Regions from separate parts of the Spirosoma migulaei genome, predicted to be linked through region 2. Evidence: riboswitches for the same ligand, from Rfam matches in the RefSeq annotation. Region 2 holds a riboswitch; each other region holds the start of a gene.
The links. Region 2 has a riboswitch for S-adenosylmethionine ahead of metH (methionine synthase). Riboswitches for the same ligand answer to the same signal wherever they lie in the genome.

Region 1 (7,510 bases), on a different contig from region 2:
CACCGGGTTGCCGAAGTTGCTGACAAACTGATTGTTTCCTACGCCAATGGTGTTGGGGCTGGCTGGGTTGATGTTATAACTTCCGTCGGCATTGTAAGCCGTAACGTTAGGAGGGAGGGCAATGGCGAGTCGGGCCGCCGAAACCAGCAGGAATGTTGTGTTAGGTGTTGATCCCGAGTAGGGCGACTGGTTATTGCTGGTATTGTACGATATGCTTCCTTTCAGTTTCAGCCAGCTCGTGATTTCCTGATCAATGTTAAAGCGGGCCGCTTTCCGGGCAAATTCGTTGCCTTTCAGGATGCCGTTTTGCTTGGTATAGTTCGCTGAAAAGTAATAGGTTGTAGTTGGCGTGCCGCCCGATACGCTGATATTCTGACTTTGTGATACGCCCGTTCGGTAGATGTAATCGTACCATCGGGTATCTACCGCCGATCCATCCGCGTTTTTATTTGGGAAAAATAAGGCCGATGCTACGTTATCGTTCTTCTCATTACCACCCAGAATTTTAGCGTTCAAAACGGCCTCATTCTTAATGGCAATAAACTGTTCGGCGTTAAGCAGTTTTGGCAATCGAACCGCTTCCGAAGAACCTACCCAGCTTTCGTAGGTGATCCGGGGTTTTCCGGCTTTTCCCCGTTTGGTGGTAATCAGTAAAACACCAGCTGCCGCTCTGGAACCATAAATGGAGGTTGAGGCCGCATCTTTCAGCACATCAATCGACTCAATATCCGCGGGATTAATGTCGCCGAGTGGGTTGTTGGGTACGGCTGTACTGGCCGATACGTTACCCGTATTAATGGGGATTCCGTCGACCACAACGAGCGGATACGAACTCAGCGAAATCGAGTTTACGCCCCGAATCCGAATGACGGGCGGGTTGTTCAGGACGCCATTGGGTTGCGCAATACTTACGCCCGCTGCCCGGCCTTGTAACGCCTGATCGAAACTTTGTACGGGCTGCTCTTTAATGGCATCGCCGTTGACCCGCACGGCCGACCCTGTAAATTCAGCTTTCGTCTGGGTTCCGTACCCAACCACCATTACTTCACCGAGTAGCTTGGTGTCGGCAGTAAGGTCGATGTTGATGACCGAACGGTTCTGGATGGCTTGCTCAATCGGCGAGTAGCCAATGAACGAGAAAATAAGGGTGGCGTTCGCGGGCGCATTCAGTTTGAAACGACCTTCCTGATCGGCAGTGGTACCGGTTGTGGTTCCTTTTACCACAATGGAAACGCCCGGTAGGGCCTCACCCGTTTGTTTGTCTTTGATCGTCCCGGAAACGCTTTGTCCCTGGGCATGGGCCTGGCTAACCACGAATAAGAGGATAATACTTAGCCGGATCGCGTTGTGTAGTTGACGTAAAATTCTGTTTGTCATTGATTTATCTGTTCGGTTGTACATTCTGGATTGTGCCTACCGCGCTGACCTCACTACTGAGGTCGGGCGCAGTCCGCATTGGCGGATCACCGGGTTGCCGGTGCGGTAGGGCTTTTTTGGTGCGTGTTGCAGAAAAGGTGGTAAAGGGCTATACAAACCGTTTCATTGCTTCACCGCTAGTTTTGATTCTCGTTGTAGTTCTTTGGCCGTTGCTTCTACGTCGTGAAAGGCACGCAGAAAATTGCCGCCCCAGAGCTTTCGGATTTCCTCTTCCGAATAGCCTCGTTTGAGCAGTTCACGCGTTACATTGGGGGAGTCGCCCACGTGTGTATAGCCCATAACACCTCCACCATGATTGAAGTCTGATGCCAGCCCCACATGGTCAATGCCGATGAGCCGTACGGTATAATCAACAGCATCCAGGTAATCGGCCAGGGTTGTGTATTTGTAGCCATTACTCGAAAATTCTCGGTAAGCGGCCTGGAATTTCTGATAAGCCGCGGGATCAAGTTTCGACTTTGCATCGTCTCCGGGTTGTAGTCCGAAGGGTTCCCAAACGTTCTTTTTGTAGGTCGCCAGTTGCTCCTGAGACGGATGCAGGTAGGACGAGAAGGCTACGATACTGACAACCCCACCGCTGGCTGCAATGGCTTTCAGTTCATCGTTGTTCAGATTTCGCGTCGCATCCACCCGCCCCCGTACGGCCGAATGAGAGGCAATAACTGGAGCCCGACTCAACTGAATCGTCTGGAAAACTCCCTGGGGTGTCAATTGAGATACATCAATAATCACCCCAAGCTTATTCAATTCTGCCACAGATTGTTTACCCAGTGCTGATAAGCCACCCAACTCGTCGGGTTTGTCGCCGAAACCAGGCGAAGGCCGGGAGGAATCTGCCCAGTCGTTGTTTCCGGCATGGGTAAGCCCAAACACCCGAACACCATCGCGGTAAAGGATTGGGAGTTGAGCGATGTCTTTGCCGAGCGAAAATGCATTCAGGAAACTCAGCAGAATGGCGTGTTTTCCTTTCGCCGGAATACGTTCCAGGTCAGCCGCCGTATAGGCAAACTCCAGTCGGTCGGGGTGCTGATTCACGAATCGACGCAAGGCGGCCAGCTTCGTATCTACTTCTTTCCGGGCCGCAGCAATGTTTTCGGGCGTTTTTTTTGCCGTGCCTGCAAACAGTGCCACCGTGGCTACATCCAGATCACCCCGTTCGAGTTTGGGAAGGTCAAACTGGCCTTTGGTATCCGTGCCAGCGTCGTTGCCTGGGGTATTAAAATCGACCAGAATATCGAGATGAGGATCAATCGTCAGGGCAGATTTATGAACCCGACGAACTACCGCATCAGGTACAGATTCGGGGGCAGGCGGGGAGGACTGTGCGCTAACGGTATACGCATACGTTATTGAAATAAGAACCCGGATTATCAAAAAATAAGAGGAAGGTTTGTTCATGGGATCGGGTGATTTATTGATTTTTGTTTGTTGATGAAGTGATGAAATATCCCTATTCTTATCGGCTGGCGACACCTCCCGATGGCGTTGCTACAAGCGTAATCGCGAGGGTGAAGTCGTCATAAATCGTTTTGTCGCCCAGATTTTCAAAGTAGTTTTTCGAGCGGTACTTAATATCGTATTTGGTTCGGTCGACCGTTACGTTGGCGGTTGCTGTTAGCTTGCCAGCCTCGGTTTTAACCTGCGCCGGAAACGTGATGTCGTTCGTGATGCCTTTAATTGTTAGCTTACCGGCTACATCATAGGTACTGTTTCCAGTGAGCGACACCGACGAAATCACGAATCTGGCAGTGGGGTGTTTTTCAACCGAGAAGAAGTCGTCGCTTTTGAGGTGGCCTACTAATTTGGCGTTTTGATCAGCGTCGGTAATATCCGTTACCGTTAGGGCTTTCAGGTCAATATCAAATGATCCGCCTTTCAACTTGCCGCTTTTCAGGGCTAGTGAGCCATTGATGATCGGGGCTGTTCCCGTATGTTCGCCGGTTACTTTTTTAGCTGTCCAGACCAATCTGCTTTGCTGGATATCTACTTTGTAGGTAGCTTCTTTTCCTTTTTTAGGAACTGGAATAGCGAAGGAAACAAGTGAGAGGGCCGTCAGGCCGAACAGAAGTTGGATTGTCTTTTTCATTGTTGATCCGCCGGAGCGAGTTTTAGTGGTTCTGGTTGACTGTATTCAGTTTTTGGCATTCTGTTTATGGTGGACTAACGCTCTAATAAAACATGCCTCAAACGGCCCACCGGGGACAGAATACCGTGAATGAAAAATCTATCTGCTATGTCGACGAGGATTCGGCGAGTTAACTGGGCCTTCAGAAAGGTATCGCCAAGGCCAGCGAGTGATGCAATCGTAGTTGTTTTCATACGGAAGATTAAATTAAGTAAAGATACTTTTATTCTATGGATTAAGTAGGATATTGGTTCACTGATTAGATCAAGATGAGCCGAATCAGGCAGGTATAAAACCCAACGAATGGTATAATGCGACCTATCCGTTCAGCAAGAACTAGTTACTGACAACAGCAACAAGACGGTTGTGCTACAGGATGCAGATTCATAATAGGTTCTGCGTTTCGGGACGAAAATTGACTAGACATGGCGGTCCGCCAGGGCGGTTGTAAATTTATAGTTCCTAACTAGGTAGGCAGGTTAGCACTATCACCAACTGGCAAGTTGCTAAGGGTTCGCAGAGCCTGTCTCTCCCCCTTTCCCTATAAATCCACAGCTACTTTGCAGCCGGGCTGCTGGAGCAGTAGTAATTGTAAGATGCTATAAAGGTAAAGCGGCTATTTTTATATTTCCAAACTTGATCTATAAATTTTGTAGAAAAAAGATTTTGTCTTTATTGCGATCAAAATTATAATTGATTAATGCAATAATAAGGCCGCTACAAACAGTAAAACTCGATAGACTTTAGGGTAATTATCTGTTAATCAGTATATTGTCTTGGGTTGTTGTTTATAATCAGTATACTTGCTTTTCGAAGCGAAATGGCCTTGTCCCGAATTACTCATCAGGAATAGTATGGTATCCTCTGAACAAGTAATAGTCTCAAATAATATGAAGAAAATGGTATCAAACTTTATCAGTCGGCGGGAGTTTATTGGCGCTTCTGCATTGGCTGTGGCTTCCGTTGGGCCCTTGTCAGAGGGGTTTTCCCGGCCAAACGCGCCTGCCAAATCGAAGCGTGAGTTGATGGTGCAGGTACTTGATAAGTCAGGTAACCCAAACTACATCCCGGCTGGCTTTTTCCTGCACTTCCCGCCCGAACAGCGAACGGGCGATGCTGCCATCAAGGCTCATCTTGATTATTTCCGGGCTACGGGCATGGATTTCGTGAAGATCCAGTTTGAGCAAAGCTACCCTCAACTACCGGAGGTGAAAACGGCAGATGACTGGGCAAAAATTCCGGTCCTTACCGAGGAGTGGTTTGCGCCTAGTTTGTATATCATCAAGGGGTTGGTGAAGGCGGCTAAGGCGGAGGCATTGATCCTGCCAACGATGTATTCGCCTTACCAGATGGCTAAACAGGCTGTGCCCAAAGAGACGTTACTGAAGCATGTGCAGGAAGATCCCGAAGCGGTAAGCCGGGGTATGGAAAATGTTACGCTCTCGGTCATGAATTATGTACGGGCGGCTGTACGCGCTGGGGTGGATGGTTTCTACACCTGTTCGCAGGGTGGGGAGGCCAGTGCGGTAGCCGATCGTACGTTGTTTAATCGGGTGATTAAGAACTATGATATGTTGATTCAGAAAGAAGTAGCGCAGCTGACACCCTTCAATATCCTGCATGTTTGCGATTACGAGGGTGCCTACGCCGAATTTGGTCCCCGCTTTCACGACTACCCCGGCCAGATCGTGAATGTGCCGCTTGCCGCAGAAGGCAAACCCCTATCGCTCACGCAGGCGGCTGATCTATTTAAACGGCCGGTTATGGGCGGTATTGACCGGCATGGGGTGCTGTCGACTGGTACGCCAGCCGATGTTAAGAAAGCTGTGGAACTGGTCCTAAAGGATGCACCAACCCAGGTGATTCTAGGTGCTAATTGCACCGTCCGTACGGATATCCCGATTCAGAATTTGCAAATGGCCATCAAGACGGCTCATGAGTTTCGGGCCTAACCGGGGTGCGGCCCTGTAACCGCGACAGGGATGTATTGGGTAAGCGAGGCAGAACAAGGCGGGCAAACCACTCCGCTTCTTCGATGAGGGGATACCCGGAGAAAATAAAGGCCCGTATCCCCATATCCATATAGCGATTTATTTTTTCGACGATCTGATCGGCACTGCCCACTAAAGCACCACCCGCTCCCGAACGAGCTTTGCCAATGTCGGTCCAGAGTAGCGGTTCCACAAATCCGTTGGTGTCGGCTCCTTCGCGGAGTTCGTTTTGCCGCCGGACCCCCAGTGACCAGGAACTCTGCGATGCGTTTTTCATAGCGGCCCCGCGAACGGGGTCAAACTTCGACATGATGTGCCGGGACCAGGCGCGGGCTTCGGCCTCGGTTTCGCGAACGATAAGATGAATGCGTAATCCAAAATCTACTTGCCGACCGTAGCGAGCTGCCCGTTCTGAAACATCCTGCATGTTGGCATACAGTAACTCCTCGGTTTCGGGCCACATCAGAAATACATCGCAGTAGCGGGCGCAAACGTCCCGTGCTCCATCCGATGTTCCGCCAAAGTATAGTAGTGGTCCACCGTTTTGCTGGTAGGGTTTGACTGGGTCAGTTGCTAAGGAAATTTTGCCATAGACTGGCCCGTCGTGTTCGATGCGATCAGACGACCAGGCCTGTTTCAGAATCTGAATTGTTTCGGCGCAACGCTGGTACCGAAAATCGGCGTCTTCCCGATAGCCGGGCAAATCGGAATTGATAATGTTGATTGTCAGCCGACCTTCGAGCATCTGATCGAGGGACGCCAGTGTCCGGGCGAGCATGGGTGGGTGCATCTCTCCGCAACGAATAGCCGTGAGAAGATTAATCCGGTGAAGATCAGGGGCAACACCCGCTGCAAAGGGAATTACTTCCTGCCCTATCATGTAGGAGGTTGGCAGGAGAAGATTGCTAAATCCTAATCGTTCGGCGGTTAGGGCAATGTCGCGGCAGTGCGAAAATGTGCTGCGGGCAGGATCGCGAATGCTTATAAATTCGGTGTCTTCACCACAGAGATCGGAAAACCAGGCAACTTCACAAACACGTTCGGTTGTTCGGGCAGGTACAGAGGCAATAGGTTGATGAAGCATGAGTTATCCGGACTATGTAATGGATAATGTAAAATGAATAATGGATAATGTGATTCGTACGATATTATTCATTTTAGTTTCTTGATCCTGAACCGTTTGTTAACCGCGAAAATAGTCAAACCCACCGCAGCGGCAATCGCTGCGTCTCGCGCTTCGCGTCCTGAACTGTTACTCAGCAACCAACCGCAAAGCAACGCGGCCAGCCCTGCGATCACCACTCCACCCGCTATCTGGAATTGCGCCATGGGTACATCAGTCCGTCGGCGAAGTAACGGTAGAGCTGCACAGGTTAGCGCATAATAAGAAAGGCGGATAAGGGTGCTGAGTGTGAGAGCATAGAGAAACGTGCCCGTAACGGCTAGCAGGAGCTGGAGAGAGGCCGTCAGTAAAATAGCTACATAAGGTGTTCGGAAACGGGGGTGAGTGGTTGCTAACCAGTTGGGTAGCTGCTGTTGTTCCGCCATCGCAAACAGGAGTCGGGGGCCAGTCAGCATCAGGGCATGGAGGGTGCCCAGTGCCGTAACTAAGGCCACGATGGTGATCAGCCGGGCCCCCTTTGGACCAATGAACTGTCCGGCTGCATCTGCCAGGGGCCGCTCAGAATGGGCTAAATCAGGTAATGTTCCGATGCAGACGATCTGGACCGCCATGAATAGCACAGCTACTGTCCCAATAGATACCAGCAGGGAAAGCGGGATGGTTCGTTGCGGCTGTTGCACTTCGCCGGACGGAATAGCCGCCACGTCGAAGCCAGAGAACGTGAAAATCAGTAGGAGTACAGCCTGTGAAAAAGGTGTATAAGTAGGGAGTTGAGGGAATGTAAACGCGTTTGTATCCACAAAGAACAAGCCCCCGATGGCAAATAAGCCAATG
Region 2 (7,510 bases):
TTTTCTGGGCTTTCGGGTAAATTCCGGCGAGTATAAATTGATGGGTCTGGCACCTTATGGTGATCCAAATTCACCTGATGTAGCCCGGTATATGGCCATCATCAAAGAAAAATTAGTTGACCTTCGCCCCGATGGGTCCATTTGGCTCAATCAGGAGTATTTCGATTATGCTACTGGCCTAACCATGGTGAAAGAGGCCAAATGGGCAGAGCTGTTTGGGTTTCCGCAACGCCAGCCTGAAGATGAGCTGAAAGATTATCACTGTAATCTGGGGTTGGCTATTCAGTATCTGACCGAAGAAGTGGTGCTAAATATGGCTCGTGAAGCCAAACGCCTGACTAATGCCGATGCACTGGTTATGGCAGGTGGTGTAGCGCTCAACTGTGTATCAAACGGGAAACTGCAAGCTGCTGGCCTGTTCAAAGACATCTTTATTCAGCCAGCCGCCGGTGATGCGGGTGGCGCGTTAGGAGCAGCCCTGGCAGCTTACCACATCTATTTTGGTAAAGAACGTATAGTTACCACCGAGCGCGATGCCATGCGGGGCTCTTATCTGGGACCAACGTTTTCGGATCTGGATGTTGAGTTGATGGCTGTTAAGTATAAAGCTGTTTCAACTCATTTTACGGATTTTGCTGAGTTAAGTACCGAAGCGGCCCGTTTATTAGCTGAAGGCAATGTAGTTGGCTGGGTACAGGGGCGGATGGAGTTTGGTCCAAGAGCCTTGGGGGGACGCAGTATTCTGGGTGATCCACGGAACGCCGAAATGCAGAAAAAACTGAATCTGAAGATCAAATACCGCGAGTCCTTCCGGCCGTTTGCTCCCTCGGTTCTGGCCGAAGATTGTGCCGAGTATTTTGATTATGACGGCATTTCTCCCTATATGCTGCTGGTGCACCCGGTAGCCGAAAGTCGCCGGACACCCGTTCCTGCCGACTATGCCAGTTTCCCACTGCGCGAAAAGCTGTACTATCAGCGCTCCGATTTACCTTCCATTACGCACATCGACTACTCTGCCCGGATTCAAACGGTTCATAAAGATACTAACCCGCGCTACTATCAGTTGATCGACTCGTTTAAGAAACTTACGGGCTATGGCGTCATTGTTAACACCAGTTTCAACGTACGGGGCGAGCCTATTGTTTCTACGCCGGATGATGCCTACCGTTGCTTCATGCGTACCGAAATGGATTATTTGGTGGTCGGTAATTTCCTGTTCGATAAGCGCCAGCAACCTGAGTGGCAGGAGAAAGATAACTGGAAAGAAGAATTTGTTTTAGACTAGCCAAACACACTCGCCGAACGATCTGTCCTGATGGGATCAAAACTTGTATCCAGTGCCGTCCGTCTGCTTTTGCTCGGATTCCTGGCCTTTATTTTGTATTACGGTGATCGACTGCATGTTACGTTCGATTACCCACACAAAGGTTTGTTTGATAACGTATATGTTCGACTGGCAAAAGGGTGTATCCTGGTGCTGATCGTTATTGAACTGCTTCGCTGCTACTATTATGGCGTTGTCAAAAATCCGAAGCCACCGAAGTTTCTTGGTAATTTAGCCACCCTGTTTGTTCCACTTGTTGGGCTGTTGGTTTTTGTTGAGATCATCTTTATGTGCATTTCCCAAAGCCAGGAAGGAGGTCTTACACTGGCATCGCATATCTGGTTTGAACGCTACTGGCCTCCTATGGTCGGCGATTATCGGGATACGCCAAAAGTTGATACAGTAGGTAAAAAGAACGTTTTGGTGGTGGGCGACTCGTTTACGTCGGGTCACGGTCTCAAATCAGCTGACGAACGGTACGGGAATGTTCTTAGCGAAAAATTAGGTACCAAAGAGTATGTAACATACAACCTCGGTATATCAGGCTCCGATACGCGTGATGAATACGCTCGGCTGGTAAAGTTTGGCAAAACGCCTGACGTGTTGGTTTTGCAGTATTTTCCGAACGACATTGAAAAGGTAGCCCGCGATCATGGGTTAGTTCCTGCTGGATTTGAGCCGTATTCGGATATGCCCCGCGCTGTACAGTCGCTGTTTATTAAGTCGTATTTGCTCAATTATTTATACTGGCAGTTTCCACACGGTAATTTTGCGCCTTTTGATACATACGCCCGCACTGCCTACGGCACACCGGCCATTATTAACGACCACTTAAGCGACCTTAACAAATTCATAACCTACGCACAGGAGCATAATTCCCGCTTTTACGTTGTTATGTTTCCGTTCTCGCACAATATTGAAAAAACAGCTGTGTACGTTAAACCTGTAGTTGACTTCTTTCAACGCAGTAACGTACCCATTCTGGATGTTGGTAAACTCATGGGCGATATTGCCCCGAATGATCGGGTTGTAGGCCGTAATGATGGCCATGCCAGTGCTCTGGTGAATCAGCGTGTGGGCGATGCTTTGTTTCGACTTATGCAGTCGAATCCGGGTACTGTTCAGGCGCCATCTGTTAACAAGCAAATAAACTAAAAGTAGACATGGAATTTTTGCAGGACATTTTCAAATTCATGAAGCAGCGCAAAAAATGGTGGCTGGCTCCGATGATTATTTTACTGTTACTCATCGGTGTTCTAATTGTTATTGGTGGCGGTTCTGCCGTTGCTCCATTTATCTATACGTTGTTTTAAGGCATGGATGTTACCGAAAAAGTAAAGGCCCAGCTGGTCATCGTGACTGGTCTGGTTGTGTTATATTTTGTGTTTAAATCACCCTGGTGGCTTTATGCAGCAGCAGCCGTTGGCTTGTTGAGCCTGGCTATTCCGGTAGTTGGTGATTTGATTGTGAAGGCCTGGTTCAAAGTGGCTGAAATACTGGGAAATATCAATGGCAAGATCATTTTGTCGATCCTGTTTTTTGTGTTTTTATGGCCAATTGCGTTGCTGTATCGCCTGACGTCGAAAAATCCGCTGGATATTAAACGGACGAACGAAAAGTCGTTTTACAACGAGCGGAATCACCAGTACACGAAAGAGGATTTGGAACAGACCTGGTAGCTATTGTTGATGCGACTAGATTGGCTGTAACTATCATAGAATCAATAGAATCTTAAAAATAGGGTATGCTGCGTGTCGGCGTACCCTATTTTTGTCTATTTTTGTTGTAGCTTATCCAGAAAGACGGAGGGAACGGACCCGATGATGTCTTGGCAACCAACCAACTCCAGGAACTGGTGCCAATTTCCTCCCGCTTAGTAGCGGGATAGATAAGTAGCCTTCTGCTATCTGTCTTTCTGTAAGTCATTTTATCTTTTTGGACTTTTTTAAGTGTGCTGGTTGTTAGTAGCCCTAATAACCAAGCCTTCTATAACTCGCTTTTGAAAACGATATACGAACTCCTCCACGAACGCATCCTCGTCCTTGATGGTGCGATGGGTACGATGATCCAACGGTATAACCTGACTGATGCGGATTACCGGGGTGAACGATTTAAGGATTGGCCACATGATCTGAAGGGTAACAACGATTTGTTATCGTTGACGAAACCGGATATAATCAAGGCGATCCATAAGCAATATCTGGAAGCAGGTGCCGACATTATTGAAACCAATACTTTCAGTGGTACAACCATTGCCATGGCCGATTACCACATGGAGGAACTGGCTTATGAACTCAACTATGAATCGGCCCGGATTGCCAAAGAGGTAGCTGAAGAAATTACACGTCAGAATCCGGATAAACCGCGCTTTGTCGCCGGTGCTATGGGACCAACGAACCGTACAGCTTCCCTGTCGCCGGATGTGAACAATCCCGCCTATAGAGCTGTCACGTTCGATGATTTGGTTAATGCGTATTATGAGCAGGTGAGTGGTTTAGTGGATGGTGGCTCAGATGTGCTGCTAGTCGAAACAATCTTTGATACCCTCAATGCGAAGGCAGCTATGTTTGCCATCGACAAATATTTCAATTTAAATCCGCAAAAGACAGTTCTGCCCATTATGATCTCAGGCACCATAACCGATGCCAGTGGTCGTACATTATCGGGGCAGACGACCGAAGCGTTTTTGTACTCGGTTTCCCATTTGCCCCTGCTCAGTGTAGGCTTAAATTGTGCACTTGGTGCTGCCTTAATGCGGCCTTACATTCAGACACTCGCAAAAGAAGCACCATTTTTTACGTCAGCCTACCCGAATGCGGGCTTGCCTAATGAATTTGGTGAGTATGATGAAACGCCGGATATGATGGCGGCTCAAATCGAAGATTTTATTAAAAGTAGTTTCGTCAATATTGTTGGCGGCTGCTGTGGCTCAACACCTGATCACATACGTGCTATTGCGGATGTGGCGGCTAAATATCCGCCCCGGCAATTGCCGGAAGCTGAGCCTTATCAAAAGCTGAGCGGCCTGGAACCCCTGAAAATTACGGAGCAAACCAACTTCCTGAATGTTGGTGAACGGACGAACGTAACGGGGTCAAAGAAATTTGCCCGGCTCATTAAAGAAGGGAATTTCGATGAAGCCCTAAGTATTGCCCGTGGTCAGGTTGAAGGGGGCGCGCAGGTGATCGACATCAACATGGATGAAGGCATGCTGGATTCGGTGGAGGCCATGAAAACCTTCCTGAACCTGATTGCTGCCGAGCCCGATATTGCCCGTGTCCCTATCATGGTCGATTCCTCAAAGTGGGAAGTGATCGAGGCTGGCCTGAAATGCGTCCAGGGAAAAGCTATTGTGAACTCCATCTCCCTAAAAGAAGGCGAAGAGGCATTCATTGAACGGGCACAACTCGTTAAACGCTATGGTGCGGCTGCGGTGGTAATGGCGTTCGACGAAACCGGTCAGGCTGACTCCTACGAACGGCGCATTCAAATCTGCGAACGGGCGTACCGGATTCTGGTCGATAAAGTCAAATTTGCTCCACAGGATATCATTTTCGATCCCAATATCCTGACTGTAGCAACGGGTATTGAAGAGCACAACAACTACGCCGTTGACTTCATCAACGCAACGCGCTGGATCAAGCAAAACCTGCCGCTAGCCAAAGTGAGTGGGGGCGTATCGAATATCTCGTTTAGTTTCCGGGGTAACGATGTTGTACGGGAAGCGATGCACTCGGCCTTTCTGTATCACGCCATTCGGGCCGGTATGGACATGGGTATCGTAAATGCCGGGCAACTGGAAGTGTATGATAGCATTCCAAAAGAGTTGCTGGAACGTTGCGAAGACGTTCTGCTTAATCGTCGGGACGACGCCACCGAACGCCTGGTTGATTTTGCCGAAACGGTGAAAGCGAAAGGGAAAGTCATTGTTCAGGATGAAAGCTGGCGGCTCGAACCTGTTCGTGAACGTCTCAAGCACGCCCTTATCAAAGGCATTACCGATTATATTGACCAGGACGTTGAAGAAATCCGGCAGCAGGTAGAACGACCGTTGCACGTCATTGAAGGTCCATTGATGGACGGTATGAATGTGGTGGGTGATCTGTTTGGCGCGGGTAAAATGTTTCTGCCTCAGGTAGTTAAATCAGCGCGGGTAATGAAAAAAGCGGTGGCCTATTTAACCCCGTTTATTGAAGCCGAGAAACTTATTGGGGGAGATACATCCCAGAATGCCGGAAAAATCCTGCTGGCAACGGTTAAAGGCGACGTTCACGATATTGGCAAAAACATTGTTGGTGTGGTGCTGGGTTGCAATAACTACGAGATTATTGACCTTGGAGTGATGGTGCCGACCCAAAAAATTCTGGACGCTGCCCGCGAACATAACGTAGACATTATCGGATTGAGTGGGTTGATTACGCCTTCGCTTGATGAAATGGTAGGCGTAGCAAAAGAAATGGAGCGGCAGGGCTTTACCATGCCGTTGCTGATTGGGGGCGCAACCACCTCACGGATGCATACGGCGGTTAAGATCGATCCACACTATTCAGGGCCGGTAGTTCACGTGCTGGATGCCAGTCGGAGCGTTCCGGTTGCCGGAAAACTGGTTAGTGATACAGACGGTACGCGGGATAAAATCTTCACAGAGATTAAAGCTGAGTACGTTAAACTTCGGGATGATCACGCTAGGCGGCAAAAAGAAAAAGCCAGCCTGAGTATTGCCAAGGCGCGCGATAACCGGACAAAAATAGACTGGAGTTCGTTTGAGCCTACCAAGCCAATGTTTCTGGGCAACCGGTACTTCGAGGATTATGATATTGCCGAACTCGCAAAGTACATCGACTGGACACCATTCTTCCAGACCTGGCAATTGCACGGCAAGTACCCGGCCATTTTCGAAGATGCGGTTGTTGGACAGGAAGCTAAAAAGTTGTTCGATGATGCGAACCAGCTTTTGCAGGAAATTATTGATAACAAACTCCTGAAAGCAAAGGCCGTTGTTGGATTCTTCCCTGCTAATTCGGCTGATGATGACGTGTTGCTCCACGATTTTGAAGAACACACTCGGGAGATTCCCTGTGAGCGTCACGGCTCCCATCAGCACATTGAATACAAAATCAGCAAAGCGCAGTCGCAAACGGCGGTGAGTTCAGCAGGTGAGTTGATCTACGATACCAGGACCGTATTGCATTTCCTGCGTCAGCAGAATCAGAAGGCACCCGGCTTACCAAACTTCTGTTTATCGGACTTCATTGCGCCATTGGAAAGCGGCCGGGAAGATTACATTGGTGGATTTGCTGTAACGGCCGGTATTGGCATTGAAGCGTTGATCGAAAAATATGATCGCGACCACGACGATTACAACAGCATTATGGTGAAAGCGCTTGCCGATCGCCTGGCCGAAGCGTTTGCAGAACGGATGCACGAGCGTGTTCGGAAGGAATTCTGGCCGTATGCCGTCGACGAAAATCTACCAAATGAGCAATTGATTAAAGAGGCTTACCAGGGAATTCGGCCCGCACCGGGTTATCCGGCCTGCCCCGACCATACCGAGAAGGCAACCTTGTTTAATCTGCTGGATGCCACTAAGATCGATATTGAATTAACCGAAAGTTATGCCATGTATCCGGCGTCATCGGTGAGTGGTTTTTACTTTTCGCACCCGGAATCCAAGTATTTCCCCGTCGGGAAAATCAATAAAGATCAGGTTCTGGATTACGCTCTCCGGAAGGATATGCCCGTTGACGAGGTTGAAAAATGGCTGAGCCCGGTGTTGAGTTATGATGTGTAGATCGTAACCTCAAGTATATTTTAATAAAAAATCCCCAGAGCTATCTCCGGGGATTTTTTATGATCTAGTAACCCAATTCCTTATGGCATCAAGACCGTATCAATTACGTGAATCACGCCATTGGACTGATTTACGTCGGCAATCGTAACTGTTGAAACACCACCTTTAGCATCCGTCAATTCAATCTTTTTGCCTTTTTGCATAGCCGTTAGCGTACCACCTGATACCGTTGTCAGCGTAGCTTTACCACCGCCATCCGCAATTGCTTTCATCAGATCGGCAGCACTCATTTTACCTGATACTACGTGGTAGGTCAGAATTTTCGTAAGCGTTTCCTTACTTTCTGGTTTTACCAGCGTTTCAACCGTGCCTTTAGGTAGTTTGTCGAAGGCTTT
Region 3 (7,510 bases), on a different contig from region 2:
GTTCAGCGGTGCCCCGGCCATGATCAAAAAACAGAAACTGCCGCAGCGCATCGTCCTGAAGTATGTTTATAATCAACTGAGTAAGCCGGCACTCAAGGCGCAGAAAAATTACCAGAAATATTTAGGAAAGTTTGCGTCTAAAAGCGTAGTCAAGAACTTAAATGGCTATGTTCCATCTAGTTATTATAACAGCAGTGATTATGTCAGAACCGGCCCCACCATCGTTCTCCTGGCCGACAGCACGTATTTTCAAAAATACCCAGAGAGTAAGGAAAAGATCTTCACTCATCATTTCCATCCGCCTTATTTATACCTGGCGGAGAAGTTGCCATAAAGAGATTCTATTGATTCTTAGGGCCGCCCGTGCGATAGATTCACTGGATTCTACTGTACTGATCATCAGGAATCATAGAACTCTGGTTCGGCGAAGTTTTTAACTATGCTTAACAGTGGGTCTTAGAGATACAATTGCACCATTTTCTGCCAGTCATTGGCCTGGTGTGCCCGGCCGTCCCAGAGGTACAACTCATGTGATACGTTTTTGGCCCAGAGCGCTTCGCTTAGATTCAGATTGCTATGAAGAAAAGGGTCTTCGGTGCCAATTGTCATGACTAGTTGCATTCGCCGTATATTGTCGAGGATAGCACCATCATATAGATTTGGCAGGAAATGATTCGGGCTATGAAAGTAGATTTCCTCGTCATAATAATCGTCGAATAAGCCCCGGAATTCGGCTACGGGTTCAGATAAATTATAGCGCCCACTAAAGGCCGCCACTTTACCAAACCATTGCGGATGCCGAAGGGCGATGTTCAACGCGTGATAAGCTCCCAGGCTGCAACCGTGCGAGATCATGAACGGTTGGGGGTTTTTCAGTCGGGAAAGGGGCAGCACTTCGTTCAGGATATACTGTTCATACTGACTATGCCGTCGTATCCGGTCCTGAGGAGATGCATACCGGTTATAGATGCTTTCCCGGTCTACGCTATCGACACAATACAGTTGCAACCACCCGTTTTCAATTCGGTCAGCGAGTGCATGAACGAGGCCCAGATCTTCGTATTCGTGGAATCGGCCGCGACGGGTAGGAAATACCAGCACCCTCGCGCCTGCGTGACCGAATACTAGTAGCTCCATGTCACGATTCAGATTCGGGCTAAACCATTTATGATATTCCCGTTGCATACCGGTATGCGTTAAATACCCCTGAAATTGCAACAAGTAAGGTAAAGAATTTCTACGAACCGGGTAAACAAATTATTAAAAAATTCGGGCCTGCTTCTGTACCACTTGTTTCCACATTCGGTAACCCGCCGGACTTAGATGCAATCCATCAGGCTCAAAAAACTCTCTGCGAGGCCTCCCATCGGATCCTAGCAACGGGGATGCCATATCAACAAACTGGTAATCAGCGTATTTTTCGATTTCTCTGAGGATCAATGTATTTGCAAATCGGATCTGATCCACAATGCCCCAGCGGGCAGGGCTAATTTTTATCGATAAAAAAGACAGAGGTATACCCGGTAGGATTGTACTGAGTTTTTCAGCAAAGGTGCAGAAAAATAGATACACTTCTTCAGGATGTCTCCCATCGCCGAGATCGTTATCACCCGCGTAAAACACGATAGACTTAGGATTCGCCGGAACTAGTACCCGTTCGAAAAACCACGTGCAAGCAGCCAGCGTAGAGCCTCCAAAACCTAAGTTGAGTGTATTGATTTGTGGAAAATCCTGTGCCAGCGTTGTCCAGAGCCGAATGGATGAGCTGCCATAAAAAACGACCCGATCCGAAGCGGGTGGCAAGCTACTCAGTTTACTTTCTAATTGTTGAATATCGGCTTCGTACCAGAACATCCGGTTAAGTTTATTGATGATTTATTAAGCTGCTTACTTTTTAGCAGCTTCAACTAGTTTTTTCGATTCAGACACAGCTAACCCGGCCATCCACTTCCGAATCATATTAGCCAGAGGACGAAATTCGATCAAAAATCCATCATGACCATACAGTGAATCAATTTCTTCGTAGGCTGCATCAGGAATATGACGTGCCAGAAATTGCTGCTCAATTGGGGGGAACAGCAAATCAGAGCGAATACCGACAACTAGTGTATGTGCCTTAATCTGGCCAAGCGCGTTGAGGATACTGCCCCGATTACGCCCAACATTATGAGAATCCATGACCTTCGAGAGCGTCCAGTAGGTAAAGGCATTAAACCGTTCGACCAGTTTCTCACCCTGATAACGTTGATAACTCGCTGACTTATACCCATCCAGTTGCTCATTATTATCCAGAGCCTGTGTAAAGCCATACGTATCGTAATTTCGATACGAAATCATGGCCATAGCACGAGCCGCTTTCATACCAGCCAGACCCGCATCATCACGGTTTTCTCGCCAGGTTGGGTCGGCTTCAATAGCCATCCGCTGTGCTTCATTGAAAGCAATACACCACGGAGAGGCCACGGCGCTGGCTGCAATAACGATTAGGTTTTCAATTAAATTAGGCTGTAGAATAGCCCATTCCAGTGCCTGCTCCCCACCTACTGAGCCGCCAATACAGGTATGGATTTTTTCGATGCCCAACTCCTGTCGAAGTAAGTCGAGGGCATTAACCATATCACGAATCGTGATAGCGGGGAAATCGTGGTGATAAGGCTTTCCGCCTATGGGATTGACGGAAAGCGGTCCTGTAGAACCGTAGCATGAGCCAAGTACATTGGCGCATACAATAAACTGCCCCACACCGGACTTGGCTTCGGGGTCAAAATATTTTCCCGCACCAACCATGCCTCCCCACCAATCGTCCACATCGGCATTACCGGTCAGTGCATGACATACCCATACAACGTTCGACCGATCTTCGTTGAGTGTACCGCGTGTGGTATAAGCCAGCCGAAAACCCGGCAAGCTTTCGCCCGATTCGAGCGCGAACGAATACTTATAATCGTAATACTGGAGATTCAATCAAGTTTATAGTTTGTAGTCTGTAGTTTGATGTTTGTAGCTGAAACTACAAACATCAAACTACAGACTGTTTAACCCAATACCGGTTCGGCAATGTTGGCAAACGCCTGCTCAAAGTCAGCTTTAATGTCATCAATGTATTCAATGCCCGCTGACACCCGTAATACCCCTAATTCAACGCCAGCACTAGCCTGTTCCTGTTCGCTCAACTGTTGGTGCGTTGTAGCAGCCGGGTGGATGATCAGCGTTTTTGAATCACCAACGTTGGCCAGATGGCTGACCAGTTTCAGACTATTAACAAATTGGTCAGCGGCTTCACTGCTGCCCTTCACTTTAAACGAGAATACACCGCCGAAACCGCGTTTTAGGTATTTTTTGGCTAGGTCATGGTAGGCACTACTTTCCAAACCCGGGTAGTTTACGAATTCAACCTGCTCGTGTTGTTCGAGCCATTGGGCCAGCGCCAGCGCATTCTGTACCGTACGGTCTACTCGTAACGACAGCGTTTCCAGGCCCTGAAGTAGCAGGAACGAGTTGAATGGGCTAATGGCCGGTCCATAGTCACGCAGACCTTCAACGCGGGCACGAATAATAAACTGAATGTTGCCAAAGGGACCACCTACGCCAAACACATCGCTGAACACGAGCCCATGATAACCTTCCGACGGTTCGCTGAACTGCGGATACTTCCCATTTCCCCAGTTATACGTGCCCCCATCGACAATTACCCCGCCAATGCTCGTGCCGTGGCCACCAATCCACTTCGTTGCCGACTCAACAACAACGGCCGCACCATGTTCAAGAGGACGGAAAAGGTAGCCCCCTGCACCAAACGTATTATCAACGATCAACGGCAGGTCATGTTCTTTAGCCAGGGCGGCAAAGGCATCGAAATCGGGAATATTGAAGCCCGGATTCCCGATGGTTTCCAGGTAAATTGCTTTTGTGTTTTCGTCAATCAGTTTCGCGAAGGATTCAGGCTTATCACCATCCGCAAAACGGGCTTCGATACCCAGCCGTTTAAACGAAACTTTAAACTGATTATATGTACCTCCGTACAGGAACGAGGTCGTCACAAAGTTATCACCAGCGCTCAAAATGTTGCTTAGTGCAATAAACTGGGCCGCCTGTCCCGATGCAACTGCCAACGCAGCTACGCCCCCTTCAAGAGCCGCGATACGCTTTTCAAAGACATCGGAGGTAGGGTTCATGATCCGGGTATAAATATTCCCGAAGGCTTTCAGCGCAAATAAATCGGCGCCGTGTGCCGAATCATTGAAAACAAACGAAGTTGTTTGATAAATAGGCACAGCCCGGGCATTTGTAGCCGAATCGGGTTCCTGGCCAGCATGGAGCTGGAGCGTATCGAAATGAAGTTCAGACATGAGTTTAGTAGTTAGTGATTTAGGATCGTGTAATTAGTTTTCTGTAGAAATACGGGCAGCAACCAGTTGGCTGGGTATTTTCATAATTCGATTGAAAATACCAGGGACTGACCGCAACTAATTGGTACGACAAACCCTCCCGGTTTTCGTAGCGGTTAGTGAGTCATACTTTGTAGGCCCCCCGGGGCATACAGTGCTGAATATAGAGCATGTGAGTTCCGATTTATAGTCCCTAAAATAACTTTAGGCAGGAGTTAGCACCTTGCCGTGTGGTAGGTTGCCAGTGGTTCACAGAGCCTGATCTCTCCCCACTTCTTTATAAATCAACGTGCACCGATAGGCTAAAAATGGTGCGAAACAATTGACTTGATGTCGCAAGTATACTAGCCAAATAGCGCGAATCCAAACGTGATTTGTTTTTTCTATCCGATAACACATTTTTTCGCTTTTGCTGATCAGTGTTCATTCATTAAGTCAATTCATTGTTTACTTTTGTGGTAAGACATCCCACCCAATGAATCAGACGTACCGCTATAATCGCGAAAATGCTACCCGGGTAGCTGGCACTACGACCCTGAAGGACGCAATCGGGCAGTTACTGAAGGCTTATCAACTCCAGACTCGGTTTAATGAAACGTACCTTGAAGCCTTCTGGGGACGTATGATGGGACCAGCTATTGCTTCACGTACAAACCGACTGTATGTTCGCGACCGGAAGCTTCATATTGAGATTGGTTCGGCTCCGCTTCGTAACGAACTCGTTAATGCCAAGCAGAAACTTATTCAGCTAGTAAATAAAGACATGGGGTCCGATGTGATTGACGACGTGATATTCATTTGATATAGGCACTATTAGATTTCAAAAAGAAAGGACATTGCTCAGTGGCAATGTCCTTTCTTTTTGAAGCTAGATTTGTTGGGGAGCCTTAATTTGCTGGCTTAATTCGTCCGCAAACTCACCCATTGTCCTGAAATCACCGAGTGGTTTTAGAAATCGTAAAAGGTTTTCAACCCGGTCGAGCAATGCATCGCGTGAGTGCCTACGGACATAGGTCGGAATTTTCTCATAGCCCGACAGGTCGGTAAATTCCCAGGGATGGACGTACAAGTTCAAAAAGCCATCGGCTTCCAGCGTTTGCCGACAGAGCAGTTTGTAATAAGCGAACGGAAAGTTTTTGAGGCTCAACCAGAACAACGGCAAGCGTAAGGTAGGGGTAACCGAAGCCGGAATTTGCCAGACACCCAACTCCTGAAACGGGTGCCTCGGTTCTCCCAAATGATTATATCGCCCAGGAAGCCAGGTCGGGTGCAATGACGAATTATACTGATAACCAGCCTGATGTACATCATTCGGATCAACAAAACCCATGCGTGCGCGCCGGAAACCCGTTACGGGGCGCTCCAATAACTCTTCAAGAGCCAACCGGGATTTTAGCAGATCAGCGGGCTCGAAGGTTGTATGAAAATAGCCGTGCGACGCGATTTCGTGTTTTTGTGCTAAACTCCGAATCAATTCAGTCTCGTGAAGCGCGTAATTAGCCGTTGTAAACAGCGTTGTGCGGGCACCTACCGTATCGAACCGTTGTGACAGTAAGCGCAGCCCACGAGTTGATACGGCCAGCTGTTCATTAAGAGGAATATTGTGACCGAATTCTACAGCCGTATCAAATTCCTCTACATCAACGGTGAATAAAATATTTCGTCCACCTCGGTTGGGGATTGCCATTTCGTTACAGTCTCCTCGATCTCGCTCGTATCACCGATGATATAGGCAGGGCGCCCCTTCACTTCTACGAACGTTTTGCCCAAATATACGCCGATAATACCAATCATAATGAACTGTACGCCACCAATGAGTACGAGCAGTAACACCAGAGTTGTCCAGCCCGATACTGTCTCACTGGTAAAATAGTGCTCATATAAAGCCTCTGCACCAAATAGGGTAGCAAACAGGAACATCCCAAAACCGAGCAATACAGATAGGTACAAAGGCCTTGTTGAGAAGGAAGTAATACCCATTGCTGCCAGTTGCAGCATTTTTCGGAACGAGTATTTAGATCGGCCTGCGTACCGGGCCGCTGGTTCATACAAAATCCGGCATTGCCGAAACCCGACCCACGAAATAGCTCCCCGCAGAAAGAGATCGTTTTCCTTAAATTGCTTAATGGTATTTACCACTTTCCGATCAAGCAATCGAAAATCGGCAGCACCATCTTCGATCTGTAGATTCGAGGCATTACGCAGGACTTTGTAGAAGTATTTTGACGTTGTTCGCTTAAACCAGGACAGTTTAGGATCGGGCTGCCGAACAGTATAAACCACCTCGTAGCCTTCCCGCCACTTGTTAACCAGCGTCGGAATCAACTCGGGGGGATGCTGAAGATCAGCATCAAGGCAAATTACAGCTTCGCCACGGGCATTGTCATACCCGGCCCGCAGGGCCATCTGGTGACCAAAATTCCGGGAAAACGAAATAAAACGAACAACTGGATACTCTTGACTTAACTGCCGCAGCACATAACGGGTCTGATCGGAACTACCATCATCAACAATCAGAATTTCGTAAGAATCGTATTGTGCCATAACAGCCATGAGCCGATGAACCAATACAGGCAAATTCTCTTCCTCGTTAAAAGCCGGTACAACCAAACTGATCATACCTGAATGAAATTTCATAGTTTATTGATTTGTCAATACCGTTACGAGCGGGGTTTCTTTAAAACTGGGTATAAATATAAGTATATCTACTTACCAATTCAAAATTATTAACAATATATGATAGAATCTTTATTCTATACTTTTACTGTACTATCTGTTCGTAGGAGATGTAATGAAAGTATAGAATTGAAACTGATACAGATAGCTGCGAAAACAGCCAATTTTCTCAGTATGGCCGACTACTCAAAAATTTACACTACTCAGTAAAGATACCTTTCGCCAACTCTACGAAGAGAGGCCCAAGCATTCAGCCCGGCATACAATTGAACGGACCTAAATCATCTTTTCTGGGACTTTTTAGTTAACTTATTCTCTTACCTCTTATTAACCACAGAGCACTCTACATAGGCACCCATCTATTATAGATCTGCCAAGAAGGTTGTGTAAGCTTTTTTGATGGATCGTACTTTTTGCTTTTACTCATTTTTTCAGTCAAATTTTTA

Region 1: it holds a riboswitch for S-adenosylmethionine, as region 2 does, so the genes downstream of both, ACYVGO_RS00120 (YceI family protein) here and metH (methionine synthase) in region 2, are expected to answer to the same signal.
Region 3: it holds a riboswitch for S-adenosylmethionine, as region 2 does, so the genes downstream of both, ACYVGO_RS20845 (O-acetylhomoserine aminocarboxypropyltransferase/cysteine synthase family protein) here and metH (methionine synthase) in region 2, are expected to answer to the same signal.

The regions. Positions count from the first base shown of each region.
Region 1 is NZ_BAAHBG010000001.1:32,121-39,630, forward strand. Features, by position in the region: gene ACYVGO_RS00110 (SusC/RagA family TonB-linked outer membrane protein) at 1-1,377, opposite strand, end outside; gene ACYVGO_RS00115 (dipeptidase) at 1,540-2,835, opposite strand; gene ACYVGO_RS00120 (YceI family protein) at 2,894-3,523, opposite strand; SAM riboswitch class I at 4,013-4,112, opposite strand; gene ACYVGO_RS00125 (uroporphyrinogen decarboxylase family protein) at 4,462-5,514, shown strand; gene ACYVGO_RS00130 (LLM class flavin-dependent oxidoreductase) at 5,486-6,637, opposite strand; gene ACYVGO_RS00135 (APC family permease) at 6,706-7,510, opposite strand, start outside.
Region 2 is NZ_BAAHBG010000007.1:9,060-16,569, forward strand. Features, by position in the region: gene ACYVGO_RS09570 (carbamoyltransferase family protein) at 1-1,285, shown strand, start outside; gene ACYVGO_RS09575 (SGNH/GDSL hydrolase family protein) at 1,316-2,479, shown strand; gene ACYVGO_RS09580 (DUF5989 family protein) at 2,488-2,637, shown strand; gene ACYVGO_RS09585 (SxtJ family membrane protein) at 2,641-3,003, shown strand; SAM riboswitch class I at 3,112-3,219, shown strand; gene metH (methionine synthase) at 3,324-7,115, shown strand; gene ACYVGO_RS09595 (fasciclin domain-containing protein) at 7,196-7,510, opposite strand, start outside.
Region 3 is NZ_BAAHBG010000021.1:7,976-15,485, forward strand. Features, by position in the region: gene ACYVGO_RS20825 (lipase family protein) at 1-334, shown strand, start outside; gene ACYVGO_RS20830 (esterase family protein) at 457-1,185, opposite strand; gene ACYVGO_RS20835 (GDSL-type esterase/lipase family protein) at 1,261-1,854, opposite strand; gene ACYVGO_RS20840 (homoserine O-acetyltransferase family protein) at 1,888-2,964, opposite strand; gene ACYVGO_RS20845 (O-acetylhomoserine aminocarboxypropyltransferase/cysteine synthase family protein) at 3,036-4,349, opposite strand; SAM riboswitch class I at 4,570-4,674, opposite strand; gene ACYVGO_RS20850 (DciA family protein) at 4,864-5,190, shown strand; gene ACYVGO_RS20855 (polysaccharide deacetylase family protein) at 5,257-6,075, opposite strand; gene ACYVGO_RS20860 (glycosyltransferase family 2 protein) at 6,024-7,025, opposite strand.